DNA from 4 places in the Roseateles cavernae genome. Region 4 is predicted to be linked to each of the others. Evidence: predicted binding sites of a transcription regulator. Region 4 holds the regulator's gene; each other region holds the start of a gene.

Region 1 (2,196 bases), 150 kb from region 4:
ACGCGCTGGCCCGCATCGACCACATCCTGGTCAGCCACTCGCATCTGGACCACATCCTGGCCATCGGCCTGCTGGCCGACGCCGTGCTGCGCCTGCGTGCCCAGGCCGGGCGCCCGCCTATCCAGGTCCACGCGCTGGCGGCCACGCTGGACGCGTTGCGCCAGCACATCTTCAACGGTGTGATCTGGCCCGACTTCACCCGCCTGCCCAGCGCCGAGCATCCGGTGCTGAGCCTGCATGCCTTCGAGATCGGCCAGCGACTGAAGCTGGGCGGCCGCGAAATCGAGGTGCTGAATGCCGAGCACACGGTGCCGGCGGTCGGCTTCGCAGTCGACTCAGCCGCCGGCCACTGGGTCTACACCGGCGACACCGGCCCCAACCCGGCGCTGTGGCAGCGCCTCTCCGAGATCAAGGTCGCCCATCTGGTGATCGAAACCGCTTTTGGTGACGACGAGCGCCAACTCGCCCGCATCAGCCGCCATCTCTGCCCCACCGCACTGGGCCGCGAGCTGGCCCAGCTGGGCGGCAGCGTCGCGGTTCATATCACCCATATCAAGCCCGGCGAGATCGACGCGGTGATGAGCGAGATCGGTGCTCTGAGCAGCCCGCATCGCATCAGCGCGCTGAGGGCCGGCGACATCCTGAGCCTCTGAACCCCGCCGGCCGCCGGGCCGACTGACAAAAATGGTCAGATCCCCGAAGCCAGGACAAAACGCGCGGCCCCGGGTGACCAAAATGGTCGTTCCAAGCCCGCAATCCCCCGAAATTTCGTGAGATCCGTCACAACAAAGGCGATCAAAAGCCTGGCACGGCCCCTGCATTCAGGGGGAGTGTCTCTACCCCTCAATGCATTTCTTTTCTTCCCAGGAGTCCCCATCATGAGCATGAAGCGCGTCCAACAAGGTTTCACCCTGATCGAACTGATGATCGTCGTGGCGATTATTGGTATCTTGGCTGCTGTGGCGATTCCGCAGTACAAGGATTACACCGCCAAGTCCAAGGCTGCCGCTGCGCTGGGCAGCTTGAACTCCCTGAAGACGGCGATCGGTTTGTGTGCGCAAGAGCAAGGCGCACTGACCAATTGCGACACCGGTCAACCCGGCATTCCGGGCTATACCCCCAGCAAGGAAATTACTGAAGCAACCGTCGCGGATGGCGTTATCACCGCAACGTTGGCCGCCGGTATCGGTGCCACCGGCGCCGTGACGTTCACCGTCAGCCCGAACTTTGCAGCCAACGATACCAATTCGAATATCGTCTGGACGGTAAATGCTACCAACGTCACCACTGATGCAGTGAAGAATTACTTGATCAAGGGCAACGTGTAAGGGTCGCCGACTCCATACGTGACCATAGGGCAAAATACAGCCAGCTTTTACTGCTGTCTGAACTGAAACCCTCTCCAAAGAAAGCGCCTTCGGGCGCTTTCTTTGTTTTCTTGTTCCTGAGTGAGTCGAGCAGGAGCCATGCGCAATGGACTTCTGTCGCTCGTCGCGCCATAAGACAGGGGCCTGTTTTCGCGATCAACCTTGTTGCCGTCCGCGAGGAACCGAATTGCGTCCAAATAGCGGCGCTATTTCGCAATAGCTAGCTCCGCCCCGCCCACCTGAAACACCCCCTCCCCGCTCCCTTGGCCCGATACAGCGCCTCATCCGCACGGGCCAGCAACTCGGCCCCAGCCGGCAAGTCGTCTGGCCCGCCGCCATACGCCGCAATCCCCATGCTGGTCGCCAGCTGTAGCGGGCCGGTGGGCAGTTGCACCGGCGCCTGCATCGCCTGCTGGATCTTGCCGGCCACCAGTTCGGCCTCGTCGGGCTGGTGCAGGCCCTCCAGGATCAGCACGAACTCGTCGCCGCCCAGCCGCGCGACCATGTCGGTGCTGCGCACGCAGCGGCTCAGGCGCCGGGCGAACTCCTGCAGCACCTGATCGCCGGCCGCGTGGCCGAGTCCGTCGTTGATCTGCTTGAACTTGTCGATGTCCAGGAAGATCAGCGCCAGGCCCTGGGCGTTGCGCCGGCTGCGGGCCAGCGCCTCGTCCAGTCGCTCGTCGAACTGGCGTCGGTTCGGCAGGCCGGTCAGTTCGTCGACGCGGGACAGGCGATCCAGATGCTGCTCGACCAGCTTGGCCGCCGTGATGTCGGTGGCCAGCGTGTAGACGCCAGCCACCGAGCCGTCCTCCAGCAGATCGGGGATGTA
Region 2 (2,196 bases), on a different contig from region 4:
CCAGATCACCGCCTTCTTGCCCGGGTAGAGCTGCTGCAGCTGCCACAGCACGTTGTCGGCCATCGCATGGTCGCGCTGATAGTCGCCACGCCACAGGGTCGCGGCCTGGGCCTGCAGGCTGGCCAGGCTGCGGCACAGCAGGCCGTCCTCGCCACGGTGCTTGCCGGCACAGAGCCGGCCGCGCAGCCGCTCGGCCAGCGCCTCGAAGCGCTGCTGCTCGGCGACCGGCGGCGCGCGCCGCTCGAGCGCGAACAGCGCGGCCGCCAGACGCTCGAACAGCGGCCAGTCGGGCTCGGCACCGCCCAGACGCGCCTTCAGCCGCGGCAGCAGCTCGCGCTGGCTCAGCTCGCCGCTGAGCTGGCTGTCTATGCCCGAGAGCAGCAGCGGGCGTGGCCCGGCCTGGCGCTCGTCCAGATAGCGCAGCAGGCTGCGACCGGCATCGCTCTTCGAGTACATGTAGAACACCTTGCCGGGCGCCAGCGCGTCGAGCTTCTCGCCGCGCTGCATGGCCTCTTGCAGCAGCGCGATATCGAACACCCCGCTCTCCAGCAGCAGCACATCGAAGCCCTTGTGCTCGTGCAGATAGCGCAGCAGCCGCAGCCGCAGCTCGAACTCCTCGCGCCCGCCATGGGTCTGCTCACCCAGCGCCACCACCCGCGCCGAGCCGACGGCCGCGCCAAAGGCCTGCAGCTGCGCGTCGCTGATCTCGGCCGGCGTGGCCGCCGGCATCGCCTGGGCATGCCGGCCAACCCAGCTCATCGCCACATCGCCAAAGGCCGGCGCCACCGGCATCGCCGCCAGCAGCGCGGCTGCCAGCCACTGTCTTCGTCCGCTCATCGCCCGTCCTCCGTCTGGATAGACGGCCAGCTTAGAGGGACTGGGTTTAAGAGCGCATTAACGCTGCGGGCCGGCTGCAGCGTCGCGAGGGCCGCAAAACCGACCTGGGACATTCCCTAGGAGCAGACCCCGTCCGGCGGCGGTTTGGCCCCGGTTTATCGGCCTGTTTTCACTGTGAAGAAAGTCACGGCCGGACCCTATTGCGCGCACTGACAAGCCCTGACCCCACCCCCTTGAATGTGGGGGAGTCCGGCGATGTGCGAAGTGCGATGCGCGGCTTATCGTCGGGCCTCGCGGCATGGTGAGCTGCGGCTCAGCGGCCGCAGCAGGGCAGGCAGCGCAAGTTCCGACGACGAGGTCCGCATGGGCAGTACGGGGACCGATCAGAACCGGCGAACGCTTGGTCACGGTGCCACACATATTGCCATTGGTCCCTCGCGGATTCGCGCCCTCACAGGAGCTTGCCTCATGAAACCCATCAAGAAGATCGCCGCGCTGCTCGCCGCAGCCGCCGCCCTCAGCCTGCCTACCGGCGCAATGGCTGGTTTCGTCTGGAACGAGACTGCCCCGGGCGCCGGCGACCTGCTGGGCACGGCCCAGACCACCTATGACAGCGGCTTCAACAGCCTGAGCGGCATCGGCGGCGCGCTGACCGCCAGCGTGCCGGTCGGCGGCAACCCGCGCCACCAGGTTGATCTCTACAAGATCCGCATCAGCGATGCCGCCAGCTTCTCGGCCAAGACCCTAGACACCGGCTTCGACACCGCGCTCTATCTGTTCGACGCCGCTGGCCTGGGCGTCTACACCAACGACGATGACGGCATGGGCCTGACCTCGCTGCTGCCGGCCGGAGACGCCAGCGGACCGATCAGCGACGGCATCTATTACCTGGCCGTCGCCATCGGCGGTTTTGCCGCCCAGGATGCCAGCAGCCTGCCGGTCTTTCTGGCCGGCGGCTTCACCGATGTGCTGGGTGGAGCCCCGGGTGCCGGCGCGCTGGCGGGCTGGAGTGGCTTTGACAGCGGCAGCGAGTCGCCACTGAGCTACTTCATCGAGCTGACCGGCGCCACCAATGCCGAGCTGCCCGAGCCCGGCACGATGGGCCTGTTGCTGGCCGCCGGCCTGGGGCTGTGGGCCTCCTCGCGTCGGCGCGCCCCGCGCACGCCCATGATCGCCGCCGCCTGACGCCACCCGCTTCTGCAACAAGGAGATCTCCATGTTCAGTTCCCGTACCGCAAGACACGCCCTTCTGAGCGCCGCCGCGATGGCAGCCCTGGGCGCTGCCGTCGCCCAGACCCCCTTGCCCAACACGGCGGCAGCGCTCGCGCTGCCCAGCCCGCAAACCCAGCAGCGCAACTC
Region 3 (2,196 bases), 950 kb from region 4:
ATGCGCACCACCTGGTCCAGCGGCGAGACAAAGATCTTGCCGTCGCCGATCTTGCCAGTGCGGGCCGAAGCCTCGATGGCCTCGATGACCTGCTCGACCACCGCATCGTCGACCGCCGCCTCGACCTTGACCTTGGGCAGGAAGTCGACGACGTACTCGGCGCCGCGATACAGCTCGGTGTGGCCCTTCTGGCGGCCGAAGCCCTTGACCTCGGTGACGGTCAGCCCCTGCACGCCGATGGCGCTCAGCGCCTCGCGCACTTCGTCAAGCTTGAAGGGCTTGATGATGGCGGTGATCAGTTTCATTGCGTTCTCCTCACACGGTTTCAGAAGTTGTACTTGACGCTGACCACGACCGCGTTCTTGCCCAGGAACTTGTCCTTGACGGTGTAGAAGCCCTTGTCAGCGTCGGTGCCGACCAGCGCGATGCTGGGCACCAGGCCGCTGAAGTCCTTGGACAGCGCCAGCGAATAGTCGGTGTAGGAGGCCTGGCCGCGCAAGGGGCCGTCGATGCGCTGGTAGCCGACATGGGGCGCCAGCATCCAGCCGTCCATCACCTCGAAGCTGGCCGACAGATCGGCATACCAGCTGTTCTTGCTGTCAGGGTTGCCGAAGGTGTCGGTGACCGCATGCGAATACTTGGCCGTGAACGGGCCGTAGCTCAGCGCGCCATAGATCTCGGTGGTGTTGGCGCTGGTCGGCAGTTTGTTGCTCGGGTAGATATAGGTCAGCAGGCCGACATCGAGAGTGACGCCCTTGCTGATCTCGGTCTTGTAGCCGCCGTAGAGGTCGACCTCGACCTTGGCGTCGCCGCCAACGTCCTTGACCCATTTGATCGTCGAGCCCCAGGCGCCCACATAGAAGCCGCTCGGGTGCGCATAGTCCAGCCCGCCTTGCAGGGCCGGCTTCAGCCGGGTCTGCGAGATGCCGCGGTAGCGGTAGTCGCTGGTCAGGCTCGCGTTGAAGGCGACCGATGCGTCCTGGGCCTGGGCCGGCAGCGCACCAAGGGTCATGGCGGCGGCAAGCGTGGCAAGAATCAACTTCATGCGGGACTCCTAGCTGTTTGGATGGGGAGGAAGCAGGTTCGATCCGGGGATTGCAGCTTCCGTGCCAGGCTCGGCGCCCCAGGCGAAACCGGGAAAGAGGCCCGGATCGGGCAGCGATGCACCAAAAGAGGATGGCCGCGCTCGATGCCCGCACTTGGTGCAGGCACTCCCTTGGTGCGCCGACAGCGGCCCGCCCGGCGCGGCAAACGTGCAGAATCCACCCAGGATCGGTACGCACCGGTCCCGGGGAGGAGGCTATGTCTCTGGCCGTCGTACACAGCCGGGCGCTGGACGGGCTGGCCGCCGCGCCGGTCAGCGTCGAGGTGCATCTGGCCAATGGGCTGCCGATGTTCACGCTGGTGGGCCTGGCCGAGACCGAGGTCAAGGAGTCGCGCGAGCGGGTGCGCGCCGCGCTGCTCAACAGCGGCCTGAGCTTCCCGCACAACCGCCGCATCACGGTCAACCTGGCCCCGGCCGACCTGCCCAAGGAGGGCGGCCGCTTCGATCTGCCGATCGCGCTGGGCATCCTGGCCGCCAGCGAGCAGATTGATGGCGAGCGCCTGGCCGCATTGGAGTGCGCCGGCGAACTGTCGCTGGCCGGCGAGCTGCGGCCGGTGCGCGGCGCGCTGGCGATGAGCCTGGCGCTGCGCCAGTCGGGCCTGGCCCGCGATCTGGTGCTGCCCGAGGCGAACGCCGCCGAGGCAGCCCTGGTCGGCGGCGTGGCGGTGTTCGGCGCCGCCCATCTGCTGGACCTGGTGGCCGCGCTGAGCCCGGGCGGCGAGGGGGCGGCGCTGCAGCGCGCCCGCCCCGCCACCGTCTCGCTGGCCCCGGATGTGGCCCCCGATCTGCGCGATATCAAGGGCCAGGCCGGCCCGAAGCGGGCGCTGGAGATCGCCGCCGCCGGCGCGCTGAACCTCCTGCTGATCGGCCCGCCGGGCACCGGCAAATCGATGCTGGCCCAGCGCCTGCTGGGCCTCTTGCCGCCGCTGGACGAGGAGCAGGCGCTGGAGTCGGCCGCGGTGCTGAGCCTGGCCGGCCAGTTCGAGCCGGCCCTGTGGGGGCGGCGCGTGCTGCGTGCGCCGCATCACAGCGCCTCCAGCGTGGCCCTGGTCGGTGGCGGCTCGCCGCCGAGGCCGGGCGAGATCACGCTG
Region 4 (2,196 bases):
GCCAGCATCTGCTGCGAGACGATGCCGTCCAGCGTCTGCACCAGCACCTGCAGCTTCTCGCCCTCATGCCGGTGCAGGGCGCTGCGCTCGGCCTGCAGCCACCAGGCTGCCGCGATCCAGGCCAGGCTGGCGGCGGCGAGCAGGGCCAGCCATTGGCGCAGGAAATGTCTCTCCGGGCGATGGGGGCTGAGATGGGCGTTGTGCATGAGCTGGAGGGCAGGAACGGCACGATAGCCGCTGACCCTCTTGGCGCTCTTGATATGTATCAACAGGCGCAGCGCCTGTGTCGCCTCACATGGCCTTGCGCAGATTCGCCGGCGCGATCTTCAGGGCTTCGCGGTACTTGGCGACGGTGCGGCGGGCGACCTGGATGCCTTGCTCTTCGAGCATGTTCGACAGCGCGCTGTCGGACAGCGGCTTGGCCGCGTCCTCGGCCGCGACGAACTGCTTGATCAGCGCGCGCACCGCCGTGCTGGAGGCATTGCCGCCGGCCTCGGTGTTCAGGCCGGAGCCGAAGAAGTACTTGAGCTCGAAGGTGCCGAAGCGGGTCGCCATGTACTTGGCATTCGTCACCCGGGAGATGGTCGACTCGTGCAGGCCCAGCTCGTCGGCTATTTCTCGGAGCACCAGCGGCTTCATCGCCAGCTCGCCATGGGTGAAGAAACCCTTCTGCCGCTCGACGATGGCTTGCGAGACGCGAAGGATGGTGTCGAAGCGCTGCTGGATGTTCTTGATGAACCAGCGCGCTTCCTGCAGTTGGGCGCCCAGCGGCGAGTTGCTGACGCCGCCGCGGGTGGCACGCAGCGCCTGGGCATAGAGCTCGTTGATGCGCAGCTTGGGTGCGACCTCGGGGTTCAGCATCACGCGGAACTCGCGGCCGACCTTGTGAACGATCACGTCCGGGATCACTGCCTGGGCCTGGCCGCGCGCGAACTGGCGGCCCGGCTTGGGCTCGAGGCTGGTGATCAGGGCCTGGGCTTCACGCAGCAAGGCCTCGTCGGCGCCGGTCAGCGCCATCAGCTTCTTCAGATCGCGCCTGGCCAGCAGCTCCAGATGCTGCTTGCACACCAGGATGGCCACCACCTGGGCCTCGCTGCGCGGCCGTGCGCGCAGCTGCAGGATCAGGCATTCGGGCAGGTCGCGGGCACCGACGCCCAGCGGCTCGAGGCTTTGCAACCACTTGAGCGCGCAGCGCAGCCGGTCCAGCAACTCGTCGCGCGCCTCGGCATCCGAATCGCCGGCGAGGGATTCGACCAGCTCTTCGAGGCTGTCCTCCAGATAGCCGTCCTCGTTGAGCGACTCGATCAGCACATAGAGCGCGGCGCGGTCCTCGGGGCTCAGCATCATGCCCGCGAGCTGCTGGTTCAGGTGCTCCTGCAGGCTCAGGCCCGGCGAGTCCTGCTCGGGGCGCTCGCCGTCTTCGTCGCCGCTGCCGGAGCCGCTGTTGCTCGGCAGCTCGCGGATGCCGTCGAAGTCATCGCGCTCGGTGCCGTTCTCCCAGTCCTCGCGCTCGGTGGCGCCGAAGTCCTCGGCCTGGATCTCGGGCGTGGTCTCGGGCTCGCCGGCGCCGCTGTCGGCACCGATCTCGTCCTGGGCCTTGCGGATTTCGGGCAGCTCGGCCGCGGCCGGTGCGTCGGGGGATTCCTCTTCGGTTTCGAGCAGCGGATTCTGGGCCAGCATCTGCTCGACTTCCTGGTTCAGCTCCAGCGTCGACAGCTGCAGCAGGCGGATCGATTGCTGCAGCTGGGGGGTGAGCGCCAGATGCTGGCTGAGGCGGACCTGTAAGCTTTGCTTCATGGGCTTACATTCGGAAATGTTCGCCCAGATAGACCTTGCGCACGTCGGCGTTGTCGACGATCTCGTGCGGTGTGCCCTCGGCCAGCACCGTGCCCTCGCTGATGATGTAGGCGCGATCGCAGATGCCCAGGGTCTCGCGCACATTGTGGTCGGTGATCAGCACACCGATGCCGCGGCTCTTCAGGAAGCGGATGATGCGCTGGATCTCCAGCACCGCGATCGGGTCGACGCCGGCGAAGGGTTCGTCCAGCAGGATGAAGCGCGGCTGGGTGGCCAGCGCACGGGCGATCTCGACACGGCGGCGCTCGCCGCCGGAGAGCGCCGGCGCCGGGCTGTCGCGCAGCTTCTCGATGCTCAGCTCGTCCAGCAACTTTTCGAGCGCCTCGTTGATGCGGGCGC

What was found. The regulator sigma-54, encoded in region 4, starts transcription at its own class of promoters, with help from an activator protein. The targets are predictions, from matches to a motif close to TGGCANGNAANCTGCTTT.
Region 1: the regulator sigma-54 is predicted to act here: its motif matches at 805-822, upstream of ABGI63_RS04835 (pilin).
Region 2: the regulator sigma-54 is predicted to act here: its motif matches at 1,248-1,265, upstream of ABGI63_RS13515 (PEP-CTERM sorting domain-containing protein).
Region 3: the regulator sigma-54 is predicted to act here: its motif matches at 1,095-1,112, upstream of ABGI63_RS01035 (TorF family putative porin).

What each region holds. Positions count from the first base shown of each region.
Region 1 is NZ_JBDPLH010000001.1:1,009,634-1,011,829, reverse strand. It holds gene ABGI63_RS04840 (MBL fold metallo-hydrolase) at 1-653, shown strand, start outside; gene ABGI63_RS04835 (pilin) at 879-1,328, shown strand; gene ABGI63_RS04830 (diguanylate cyclase domain-containing protein) at 1,588-2,196, opposite strand, start outside.
Region 2 is NZ_JBDPLH010000004.1:11,901-14,096, reverse strand. It holds gene ABGI63_RS13520 (erythromycin esterase family protein) at 1-837, opposite strand, end outside; gene ABGI63_RS13515 (PEP-CTERM sorting domain-containing protein) at 1,306-2,022, shown strand; gene ABGI63_RS13510 (DUF8811 domain-containing protein) at 2,054-2,196, shown strand, end outside.
Region 3 is NZ_JBDPLH010000001.1:215,196-217,391, forward strand. It holds gene ABGI63_RS01030 (P-II family nitrogen regulator) at 1-305, opposite strand, end outside; gene ABGI63_RS01035 (TorF family putative porin) at 326-1,045, opposite strand; gene ABGI63_RS01040 (YifB family Mg chelatase-like AAA ATPase) at 1,303-2,196, shown strand, end outside.
Region 4 is NZ_JBDPLH010000001.1:1,161,418-1,163,613, forward strand. It holds gene ABGI63_RS05515 (bifunctional diguanylate cyclase/phosphodiesterase) at 1-206, opposite strand, end outside; gene ABGI63_RS05520 (RNA polymerase factor sigma-54) at 292-1,797, opposite strand; gene lptB (LPS export ABC transporter ATP-binding protein) at 1,802-2,196, opposite strand, start outside.